Regions from separate parts of the Micromonospora sp. LH3U1 genome, predicted to be linked through region 2. Evidence: riboswitches for the same ligand, from Rfam matches in the RefSeq annotation. Region 2 holds a riboswitch; each other region holds the start of a gene.

The links. Region 2 has a riboswitch for cyclic di-AMP ahead of PCA76_RS25085 (coiled-coil domain-containing protein). Riboswitches for the same ligand answer to the same signal wherever they lie in the genome.
Region 1: another riboswitch for cyclic di-AMP. It lies ahead of PCA76_RS14610 (LysM peptidoglycan-binding domain-containing protein); the one in region 2 lies ahead of PCA76_RS25085 (coiled-coil domain-containing protein).
Region 3: another riboswitch for cyclic di-AMP. It lies ahead of PCA76_RS00440 (C40 family peptidase); the one in region 2 lies ahead of PCA76_RS25085 (coiled-coil domain-containing protein).

Annotation. Positions count from the first base shown of each region.
Region 1 covers NZ_CP116936.1:3,240,367-3,243,617, reverse strand. The annotation lists gene PCA76_RS14615 (hypothetical protein) at 109-480, shown strand; gene PCA76_RS14610 (LysM peptidoglycan-binding domain-containing protein) at 576-1,232, opposite strand; cyclic di-AMP (ydaO/yuaA leader) riboswitch at 1,233-1,404, opposite strand; gene PCA76_RS14605 (ThuA domain-containing protein) at 1,559-2,221, opposite strand; gene PCA76_RS14600 (ArsR/SmtB family transcription factor) at 2,287-2,622, shown strand; gene PCA76_RS14595 (nitroreductase family protein) at 2,619-3,251, shown strand, end outside.
Region 2 covers NZ_CP116936.1:5,493,337-5,496,587, forward strand. The annotation lists gene PCA76_RS25075 (HelD family protein) at 1-621, shown strand, start outside; gene PCA76_RS25080 (cation diffusion facilitator family transporter) at 728-1,645, shown strand; cyclic di-AMP (ydaO/yuaA leader) riboswitch at 1,758-1,889, shown strand; gene PCA76_RS25085 (coiled-coil domain-containing protein) at 1,895-2,959, shown strand; gene PCA76_RS25090 (hypothetical protein) at 3,006-3,248, opposite strand.
Region 3 covers NZ_CP116936.1:93,182-96,432, forward strand. The annotation lists gene PCA76_RS00435 (N-acetylmuramoyl-L-alanine amidase) at 1-903, opposite strand, end outside; cyclic di-AMP (ydaO/yuaA leader) riboswitch at 1,138-1,273, shown strand; gene PCA76_RS00440 (C40 family peptidase) at 1,286-2,326, shown strand; gene dcd (dCTP deaminase) at 2,395-2,973, opposite strand; gene PCA76_RS00450 (pyridoxamine 5'-phosphate oxidase family protein) at 3,074-3,251, shown strand, end outside.

The sequences.
Region 1 (3,251 bases), 2.3 Mb from region 2:
TCGGACGTCGGAGCTGCGACCGGAGACACATCACAGCAGGCCGGCGGTTTAGCCTGCGGCTGACGGGTGACCCTTGGGGGGTACAGCCTGCCAAGGGGGGGACCCACCATGTCCGACGACGACACCAGCAACCGACCGAGCCGCAGCGCCGAGCGCCCGCACGACGTGACCGACCCGCTGCTCTGGCAGTTGGCGATCGACGTGCTGAGCGCCCACGAGCCGGACGACGAGGGGCACTGCCGCAACCTCCAGTGCGCCGGGCAGTCCTGGCCGTGCGCGGCCCGCAACGGCGCCGAGCAGTCGCTGCGACTGGCCCGCAGCACGCCCGCCTCGGTCGACACGACCATCGACGGCGACGACAGTGACGGGGTCGGGACGGGCCGGCCCGGGGAGAGCGCGGCACCGGCGCCCCGCTGGGGCTGGAACGCCGGCCCGGTGGCGTCACAGCGAGAGTCGAAGGCGTCCGCCTCCGCTGCGTGACGGCGGTCCGTCGGGGGCACGGACAGTCGGGCTGATCAGCACCCCACACGCGAACGCTCGGCCGGTTCACCGGCCGAGCGTTCGCGTGTCATCCGTCAGAGGCTGAGCCGCTGACCCGGGAAGATCAGACCCGGGTTGGTGCCGATCAGCTGCCGGTTGCGCTCGTACAGGGCCTGCCAGCCGCCGACCTGCCGGTGGCTGTCTGCGATCTCCGACAGGGTGTCGCCAGGCTTGACCACGTACGTCTCGCCACCCGCCGCGGGCGCGGTGCGCTCGTGGTTGCGGGTCGCCGGCTGCTCGCCGCGCGACGAACGTTCCTTCGGCGTGGTGGCCTTCGCGGTGGACTTCGACGACTTCGTCGAGGACTTCGTGGCGGAGCCGCCCGACGAGCCGCCCTTCTTGCCGCAGGTCGGCCAGGCGCCGATGCCCTGCCCGTCGAGCACCTTCTCGGCGATGGCGATCTGCTCGCCACGGCTGGCCAGGTCGGCGCGGGCGGCGTACTTCTTGCCGCCGTAACCAGCCCAGGTGCCCTGCGAGAACTGCAACCCGCCGTAGTAGCCGTTACCAGTATTGATCTTCCAGTTGCCGCCGGACTCGCACCTGGCGACCGCGTCCCAGTTGACGCCGGCCTGCGCCGGCGCGGCCGGGCCGAAGAGGGCGACGGCGCCGGTGACCGCACCGACGGCCAGGGTGCCGACGGCGATGCGGCGGGTGGTGACCCGTCGGTGACGGGGCGTGTGAACAGACGTCATGTGTGCTTCCTCCACGCCGGCGAGGTGAGCTGTCGGGTTCGGGCCGAGGAGCCCGGCCGCGCGGTGGCGGCTTCACCCCGAGGTGACGTGCACCGAGGAACATTGGGTCCCCCGCTCCTGCCCGGGTTATTGGTATCCGACGACCGGGGGCAGGATTTGGCGTTGCCGGTCGTGGTGTCCGCAGTGGCGAACCCGACCGACGTTAGGCACGGCCGGCGACGATCGCCCAACCCCTGTGAAGTTCTTCACCGGGCTACGCGGGGCGTGACCCGCAGCGGTTGCGAGCGAGTGGACACTGTGCAGTGACCACCGTGGACCGTTGCGGATCAGACGTCGTAACGGAGCCAGGCCACGATGCGGCGCAGCAGCTCGACGTGCCCCTGCGACTCGTACGACCGGACGCCGTGCCCGAGCGCGCTGTAGACGATCCGGCTGGTCCCGATGGTGCGCGCCCAGACGAGTGGGTGGGTGTCACCGCCCTCGTCGTGGACGTAGAGGGGCTCGATCTGGGCGCCGTCGACCAGCTCCAGGTCGGTGTAGCGCTCGTCGTGGACCTCGATGTCACCGAGACCGGTAGTGATCGGATGCTCGACACCGGTGCGCCGGACGAGACTCGGGCCGATCGGCGGATGGAAGGTCCGGCCGTGGTCCCAGGCGGCGCCGAGGGCGGAACGCCAGCTCGCCAGCTGAGGGAACGCGATCGTGGCGCTGTGGGTGGCGAGCAGGCTGCCGCCACGGGCCAGGAAGCGGTCGAGGATGCGGGCGAAGGCCTCGTCCTCGGGGATCGGGGTGGAACGGTCCGCGCTCGCGTTCACCACCAGCAGGCGGGCGCCGTCGAGTGCCGCCTCGAGTTGGTCGACGGAGGTCACGATCGCGACCTGGTCCTCGTCGCCGAGCAGGCTGGCGATCGTGGCGCTGGTCTCGGCCAACTGGTGCCAGGGGTCGGCGTGCGGACCATCCCCGCTGAAGATCACAGTGTCGACAGGCATGGCCGTGCTCCGCTCAGCATTTGGATAGTTTTCGAAATCACGAATTGAAAGCTAGCATGGCGTCCATGAGAGCCCTGCATCATCCCGATCTCGCCTCGGTCGACCTGGCCACGTTGCTCGGCGCCCTCGCCGACCCGGTGCGCCTGAGCGTCGTACGGCAGTTGGCGCAGGCCGGTGGTGTCGTCTGCGGAAAGTTCGACGCGTTGTCCGAGGTGAGCATCTCCACGCTCTCGCACCACCTGAAGGTGCTGCGGGCCGCCGGCGTCCTGCGCGTCACACCGAACGGCAGTTTCCGTCGCCACGAACTGCGTGCCGACGAGATCAATGACCGTTTTCCCGGGCTCCTCCCCGGGATCATCGCCAACCTCGACCTGCCCGAGCGAGTGGGAGTGCCCGCATGACCGACGCCGGACCGACCGGGCAGATCGCGCCGAACACGCTGGGCCTGTCCGCCGACGAGGTCCTGAGCACGACCCGCGCCGTCCGCAAGCGTCTCGACCTGCGACGCCCGGTCCCCCGTGCCGTGATCGAGGACTGCCTCAGCATCGCGCTTCAGGCACCCAGCGGCCGCAACAGGCAGCGCTGGGACTTCGTCTTCGTCGAGGACCAGGAGACCCGGGCTGCCGTCGCCCGACTGTGGCGCCTCGGTCTGATGGCGCCACCACCGGCATCGGGCGGCACCGGGCCGGCCTTCAGCCGGATGAACTTCGCCTCCGAGCAGTGGGGCAGGATCGCGGGCAGCCTGCAGCACCTCGCGGACCACCTGCACGAGGTCCCGTTGCTGCTCATCCCCTGCCTGCGCGTCGAGTCACGCGCCGAGTTGGACAGCGTCCGGGGACAGGCGGGGGCCTGGGGTTCCGTCATCCCGGCGTTCTGGAGCTTCATGCTGGCCGCCCGCGAACGCGGGCTGGGCACCGCGTGGACCACGAGCCATCTCAGCTATGAGCGGGAGATGGCCGAGTTGCTCGGCATCCCCTACGACACGGTCGTGCAGGTGGCCCTCACACCGGTGGCCTACACCCTGGGCACC
Region 2 (3,251 bases):
GTGGTGGTGGACGAGGCGCAGGACGTCTCACCGATGCAGTGGCGGATGGTTGGTCGACGTGGCCGCCTGGCCTCCTGGACCGTGGTGGGCGACCCCGCGCAGACCGCGTGGACCGGCGATCCGGAGGAGCTGAACCGGGCTCGCGACCAGGCGTTGGGCCGGCGCAAGCGGCACGATTTCACGCTCACCACCAACTACCGCAACTCGTCGGAGATCTTCGCGGTGGCGGCGGCGGAGATCCGCCGGATCTACCCTGACCTGCCGCTGCCGAGCGCCGTCCGCTCCACCGGGGTCGATCCGGTCGAGCTGGTGGTGCCCGCGACGGGGTTGGAGACCGCGACCGTGGAGGCGGCCGCCGGCCTGCTGACCGAGGTGGAGGGCACCGTCGGGGTGATCACGCCGGTCCCCCGCCGCGACGAGGTCGCCGGTTGGCTCGACGCGCTCGGCGCATCGAGGCTGCAGGTGGTGACCAGCCTGGAGGCCAAGGGCATGGAGTACGACGGGGTGGTGCTGGTCGCCCCGAGCGAGATCCGGGCGGATCCGGGCGCCGGGGTGCGCACCCTGTACGTGGCGCTCTCCCGGGCCACTCAGCGACTCACCACCATCGACCCGATCGGCTGATCCGCGCCAGATGGCCTGGTCGGGAGCGGTCGACCCCACACTTGCATACATAGCGATGTGAGCATACATTTGACCGTGTCCCGACTGGCGGCGGAAGGTGGACCTCGTGGGCGCAGGTCATGACCACCACCATGCGTCGGTCGCCAATGCCGCACACCAGCACCGGGGCCGACTCTGGGCGGCTTTCGGGCTGCTCGCCGCCCTGATGGTGGTCGAGGCGGTCGCCGCGCTGCACACCGGCTCACTCGCCCTGCTCTCCGACGCCGGGCACATGTTCACCGACGTGCTCGGCATCGGGATGGCGCTCGCCGCGATCACCGCGACACGGCGGGCCACCACCGACCCGCAGCGCACCTTCGGGCTCTACCGACTCGAGGTGCTCGCCGCGCTGGCCAACGCCGTCCTGCTCTCCGGCGTCGCGGTCTACGTGGTGATCGAGGCGATCCGCCGCTTCGGCGACCCGCACGAGGTCATCGCCGGCCCGATGCTCGTGGTGGCCGTGCTCGGTCTGCTCGCGAACGTCGTCGCCTTCGCCCTGCTCCGCGCCGGAGCCCGGGAGAGCATCAACCTCCAAGGCGCCTACCTGGAGGTGCTCGGCGACCTGCTCGGCTCGCTCGGCGTCATCGGCGCGGCGCTTCTCATCACCATCACCGACTGGTGGTGGGCCGACCCACTTGTCGCGGTCGCCATCGGCGCGTTCATCCTGCCGCGTACCTGGCGGCTGGCACGTGCCGCCGTCCGCATCCTGGTGCAGGCCGCACCGGAGCATCTTCAGGTGACCGCCGTACACGACCGGTTGGCCGCGGTCCCCGGTGTCGTCGAGGTGCACGACCTGCACGTGTGGACGCTCACCTCGGGCATGGACGTGGCCTCCGCACACCTGACCATGGCACCCGGCGCGGAGGTCGGCGCGGTGCTCACCGCGGCGCGTACGGCCTTGCACGACGACTTCCGGATCGAGCACGCGACGTTGCAGATCGAGCCCGGCGCGGCCTCCGGCGCCTGCGGCTCGATCGAGTGGTAGCAGTAATTCATCGTGACGACGCACGCACCGTCCGTCACATTGGCTGCAGCGGCCCCACCGGCAACGGTAGGCTCGGTCCCGGCCTCCACCAGGCGGCGCCTCCCGGCGCCGGTGGCGGTCGCCGCCTAATCACCCGAGAGGGCGAACCGGGGAACCATGTTCCTGGGGTGCATCCGCGTCAGCGGTAGGGATCTTCCGTCCCGAACCCGTCAGCTAACCCGGTCGGCGGCTAACGGAAGGACATGCGCAGTGGCACCAGCACGACCACCCGCCGCCCGCCTGGCGGCCCTGATCGTCGCGATGTTCGCCCTCGGCGTCGCGCTCCCGGCCGGCACCGCCTCGGCCGCTCCCCCGACCGGCCTGCGGGCCGCCGCACCCGACTCGGACGAAGAGGGCGGCACCCCGGCGCTGCGAGCCCAACTCGATGCGGCCAGCAAGGGCTATCTGGACGCGAAGCGCGCCCTGGACACCTCCGTGCAGCGGCAGCAGCAGCTCGCCACCCAACTGAAGACCATCGAGGTCGAGCTCGCCCAGCGCAACGGCAAGGTGGGCGAGATCGCCGACGTGGCGTACCGCACCGGCCGTCTCGGCGCGATGTCGGCGCTGCTCAACAGCAACACCCCGGAGGGCTTCATGGACCGGGCCGCCGCCCTGGACGCGGTGGCCGCCAACGAGGACCGGGTGCTGCGTGATCTGCTCGCCACGAAGGACCAGTCCAACCGCACCCGGGTCGCCCTGGACGGCGAGATCAACGAACAGCGCAAGCAGGTCACGGTGATGGCCAAGCGCAAGGAGCAGGCCGAGCGGGCACTGACCGTGGCCACCACACCCAAGCCGCAGACCACCACCGACACCGGCTCCAACCGGGGCACCTCCGCCGCCAACGCGACGGCGGCCCCGCGCAACTCCGACGGCTCCTGGCCGTCGGAGTCGTGCAGCATCAACGACCCCACGCCGGCCAGCGGCTGCGTCACCCCGCGCACCCTGCACGCGCTCAACCAGGCCAAGGCCGCCGGGTTCACCCGGTACGTCTCCTGCCACCGCCCCAGCGGCTCCGGCGAACACCCGAAGGGCCGGGCCTGCGACTTCGCGGCGCAGAAGAGCGGCTTCGGCGGGAACGCCACCGGCGGCGACAAGACGTACGGCAACAACCTGGCCGCGTACTTCATCCGCAACGCCGACCGGCTCGCCGTGCTGTACGTGATCTGGTACCGGCAGATCTGGCTGCCCAGCAGCGGGTGGAAGTCGTACAGCGGGGCGGGCGGCACCCCGTCCACCGACCACACCAACCACGTGCACCTGTCGGTCTACTGACCCCACCCGCGTGCTGCCGGTGAGTCAGCAGGATGACTCACCGGCATCACGTTGTGGAGACCCACAGCAGGAACACGATCGTCACGACAACCCCGGCGACCGCGACCAGACCGGCCACCACAGCCGCCCGAGGAGAGTTGCGCCCACGCAGCTCGAAGGCCGTAGTGATGGTGAAGAGCAACGCGAATATCTCGAACGCGGCGAGCCAGAGAAGTCCGAGGAAGCTCAGCAGGCCCTCGACCATGTCGCGGCCACGAAAGATCAGCAAGCCGCCGTATGCCGCGCTCACCCA
Region 3 (3,251 bases), 1.7 Mb from region 2:
CTCGGTGTCGTGGATGACGATGTACTCGATCTTCTGCCGCGCGGGCCGGTCGGAGAGGTCGTGGTTGCCGTAGTCCCCGTCGCCGAACGCCTCGTAGGGGGCGGGGATCCACTCACAGGAGATGGTGCGAGGGCACTCCAGTCCGTCCGGGCGGGCCAGACGGCGCAGGCCCAGCCGGTCCAGCCAGGAACGCTCCGGCTGTACCGCGCGGGCCGGCAGCGTGATCCGCTGGCCGTCGTCGGTCACCCGGGACTCGCCGGCGCTGATCGTGGTGAAGACCTCGTCGGCGAAGGCCGCTGCGGCATCGGCGCTGTCCGCGCCGGCGTAGTGGGCCACCGCGCCATACCAGGCGGCCGGGTCGGTGCCGGCGCCAACCGGAGCGCCCAACTCCCGCTGGTACGCGGCGAGCAGCGCCGCCCCGCCCCGGATGTTGACGTACGCGTCGGTGCGCAGCGCCTCGGGTGCCGCGCCGGTCAGCGCGGCGGCGGCGTCCACGGTTTGCAACGCGGCGGTGGGCGGCGCGGGGTCTTCGGCCTGCCGAGGCGCGGGCGCCAGGGCGGGTCGGGAGTCGTCGCCACGCGGGTCCTCGGCGGCGGTGTCGTGGTGGCCGCGCTCAGGCAGGGCGACCACGTGGCGGGCGTCGGTCAGGTGCATCGGGCCGTAGCCGCCGCTGGTGCTCGGTGTGCCGGCGTTGCTGTCCCAGCGGGACTCCAGGTAGGAGACGCCGAGCAGCACACCGGTCGGCACGCCGTACTCCGCTGCCGCCGCGGCGTACTGCTGCTGGCGGTCGGCGGTGGGTGCGGCGGCGGCAGCGCCGGCGGGTAGCGGTACCGCGGTCGCTGCGGCGACCACGGCGGCGGTGAGCAGTGCACGCCGCCGGAGGGACAGGGTTGGACGGTGCATCGAACCCCCTAAATTTCACGGATGAAGGTGAGGTCACCTTCGCGCCGCCCGGGAGTCTGCGTCAATAGCTTTCCATGTCTCGACGCGTTACGAAAGAAATCTTCGCGTACAGCCTGTGACGCTCCCTGATCGGTACGGAGTGTCACGGCCGCACGGGTTGCGGATCGGTAACAGGCGTCTCTACTCTGGTCATTCGTCGGCCCGATATCAGTTCCGCCCAGCCCGGGCGGTAACGGACCGACACCGCCGAGTCGTTTCCGAGCGAACCGGGGACCCAGGTCCCTCGGGGTGAATCCGCAGCCACTGCGGTAGGGCGCCGACTTCCCGCCCGAACCCGTCAGCTAACCCGGTAGGCGGTCAGGAAGAAGGAGTACGGAACCCGGTGGCACTCCATGCCCCGCGGCCGTCGTACGAGCGGCCGGCAGCAGCCGGCCCGACGTCGATCACGCCGCGCTCACGCTGGTCCCGCTTCACCACCGCTGTCGCCGCGCTGGCCGGCGTCGCCGTCGTCCTGACGGGCAGCGCCACGGCGGCCCACGCCGACCCGTCCGTCGCCGAGATCGAGCGCCAGATCGACGCCGACTGGAACAAGCTCGAACCAGTCATCGAACGGCACAACGCCACCCGCGCCGACCTCGCCGCCAAGCGCAAGCAGGCGGACGCGCTGGCCGCACGCATCGGCCCGCTGGAGCGTCAGGTCGACGCCGCGATGAACAAGGTCAGCGCGCTGGCCGTGCGCGCGTACAAGGGCGAGAACGTTTTGACCGTCAACGCGGTGCTGGGCAGCCGGTCACCCAGCGAGGCGGTTAGCCAGCTCGAGATGCTCGACCGGTTCGCGCACAACCAGCAGCAGGACGTACGGCAGGTGGCCGACCTCCGCGATGAGCTGGCCAAGCAGAAGGCGCCGCTGGACGAGATGGTGGCCCAGCTGACCCTCACCGAGGCCCAGTTGGCGGCAAAGAAGAAGCAGATCAACGAGGAAATCGACCGGCTGCAGAAGCTGCGCATCAAGGTGTACGGCAACGGTGGCGGCGGTTCGCTGCGCCCGGCTCCCTGCCCCGGCAGCTATCCCGGTGGCGCTGCGGGCACGGCGGTCAAGTTCGCCTGCGCGCAGATCGGCAAGCCCTACGTCTGGGGTGCCGAGGGCCCGAACTCGTACGACTGCTCCGGGCTGATGCTGGCCGCCTGGGCGAAGGCCGGTGTGTCTCTGCCGCACAACGCCGCCGCGCAGAGCCGCGTCACCAAGAACGTCAGCAAGGCCGACCTGCGCCCCGGCGACCTGGTCTTCTACTACAGCGACATCCACCACGTCGGCATGTACGTCGGCAATGGCTGGGTGGTGCACGCCTCGCAGGCCGGTCAACCGGTCAAGATGAAGAAGGTCGACGACGGCCCGATCCACAGCTACGGCCGCCCAGGCTGATCAAGGGTGACCGAAGGGCCCGTCGCGATTCCTCGCGGCGGGCCCTCGTCGTCTGTCTGTCGTACCGCTCAGCGGGTGGGCCAGGTGCGCCAGTGCTGCCAGGCGCGGCTCGGCGTCGGCCCTCGCTGGCCCTGGTAGCGCGATCCGTAGACCACCGAGCCGTACGGGTGCTCGGCCGGCGAGGAGAGCCGGAAGATGCAGAGCTGCCCGATCTTCATGCCGGGCCAGAGGGTGATCGGCAGGTTCGCCACGTTCGAGAGCTCCAGCGTGACGTGACCGGAGAAGCCCGGGTCGATGAAGCCGGCGGTGGAGTGCGTGAGCAGACCGAGCCGGCCCAGTGAGCTCTTCCCTTCGAGCCGGCCGGCGAGCTGGTCGCCCAGCGAGATGACCTCCAGCGTCGAGGCGAGCACGAACTCCCCCGGGTGCAGCACGAACGGCTCACCGTCGGGCACCTCGACCACCGAGGTCAGGTCGTCCTGCTGCATGGCCGGGTCGATGTGTGTGTAGAGGTGGTTGTTGAACACCCGGAACAGCCGGTCGAGTCGCACGTCGATGCTGGACGGTTGGACCAGGGTGGGCTCGAACGGCTCCAGGCCCAGCGTGCCGGCCTTGATCTCGGAGACCAGGTCGCGGTCGGAGAGCAGCATCGGACCACCATAGCGGCGGCACCCAAAGCCGTAGGATTCGGTGGCCGGTGACCAGCGCGTCGAGGTCGCCGCTCGTACATTTGTTCGATAGAATGCCCGCATGGCTTCCTGGTCCGAATTCGCCGCCGACGAGCCCCGACTCGCCGACGGGATCCGCGTTCTCCTCCAGCAGTACGGGCCGGGCTTCGGCTACCTGGCCACGGTCCGCGCCGATGGCGGGCCCCGGGTCCATCCGGTCTCCCCGGTCATCACCGACGAGGGTCTGTTCTGCTTCATCA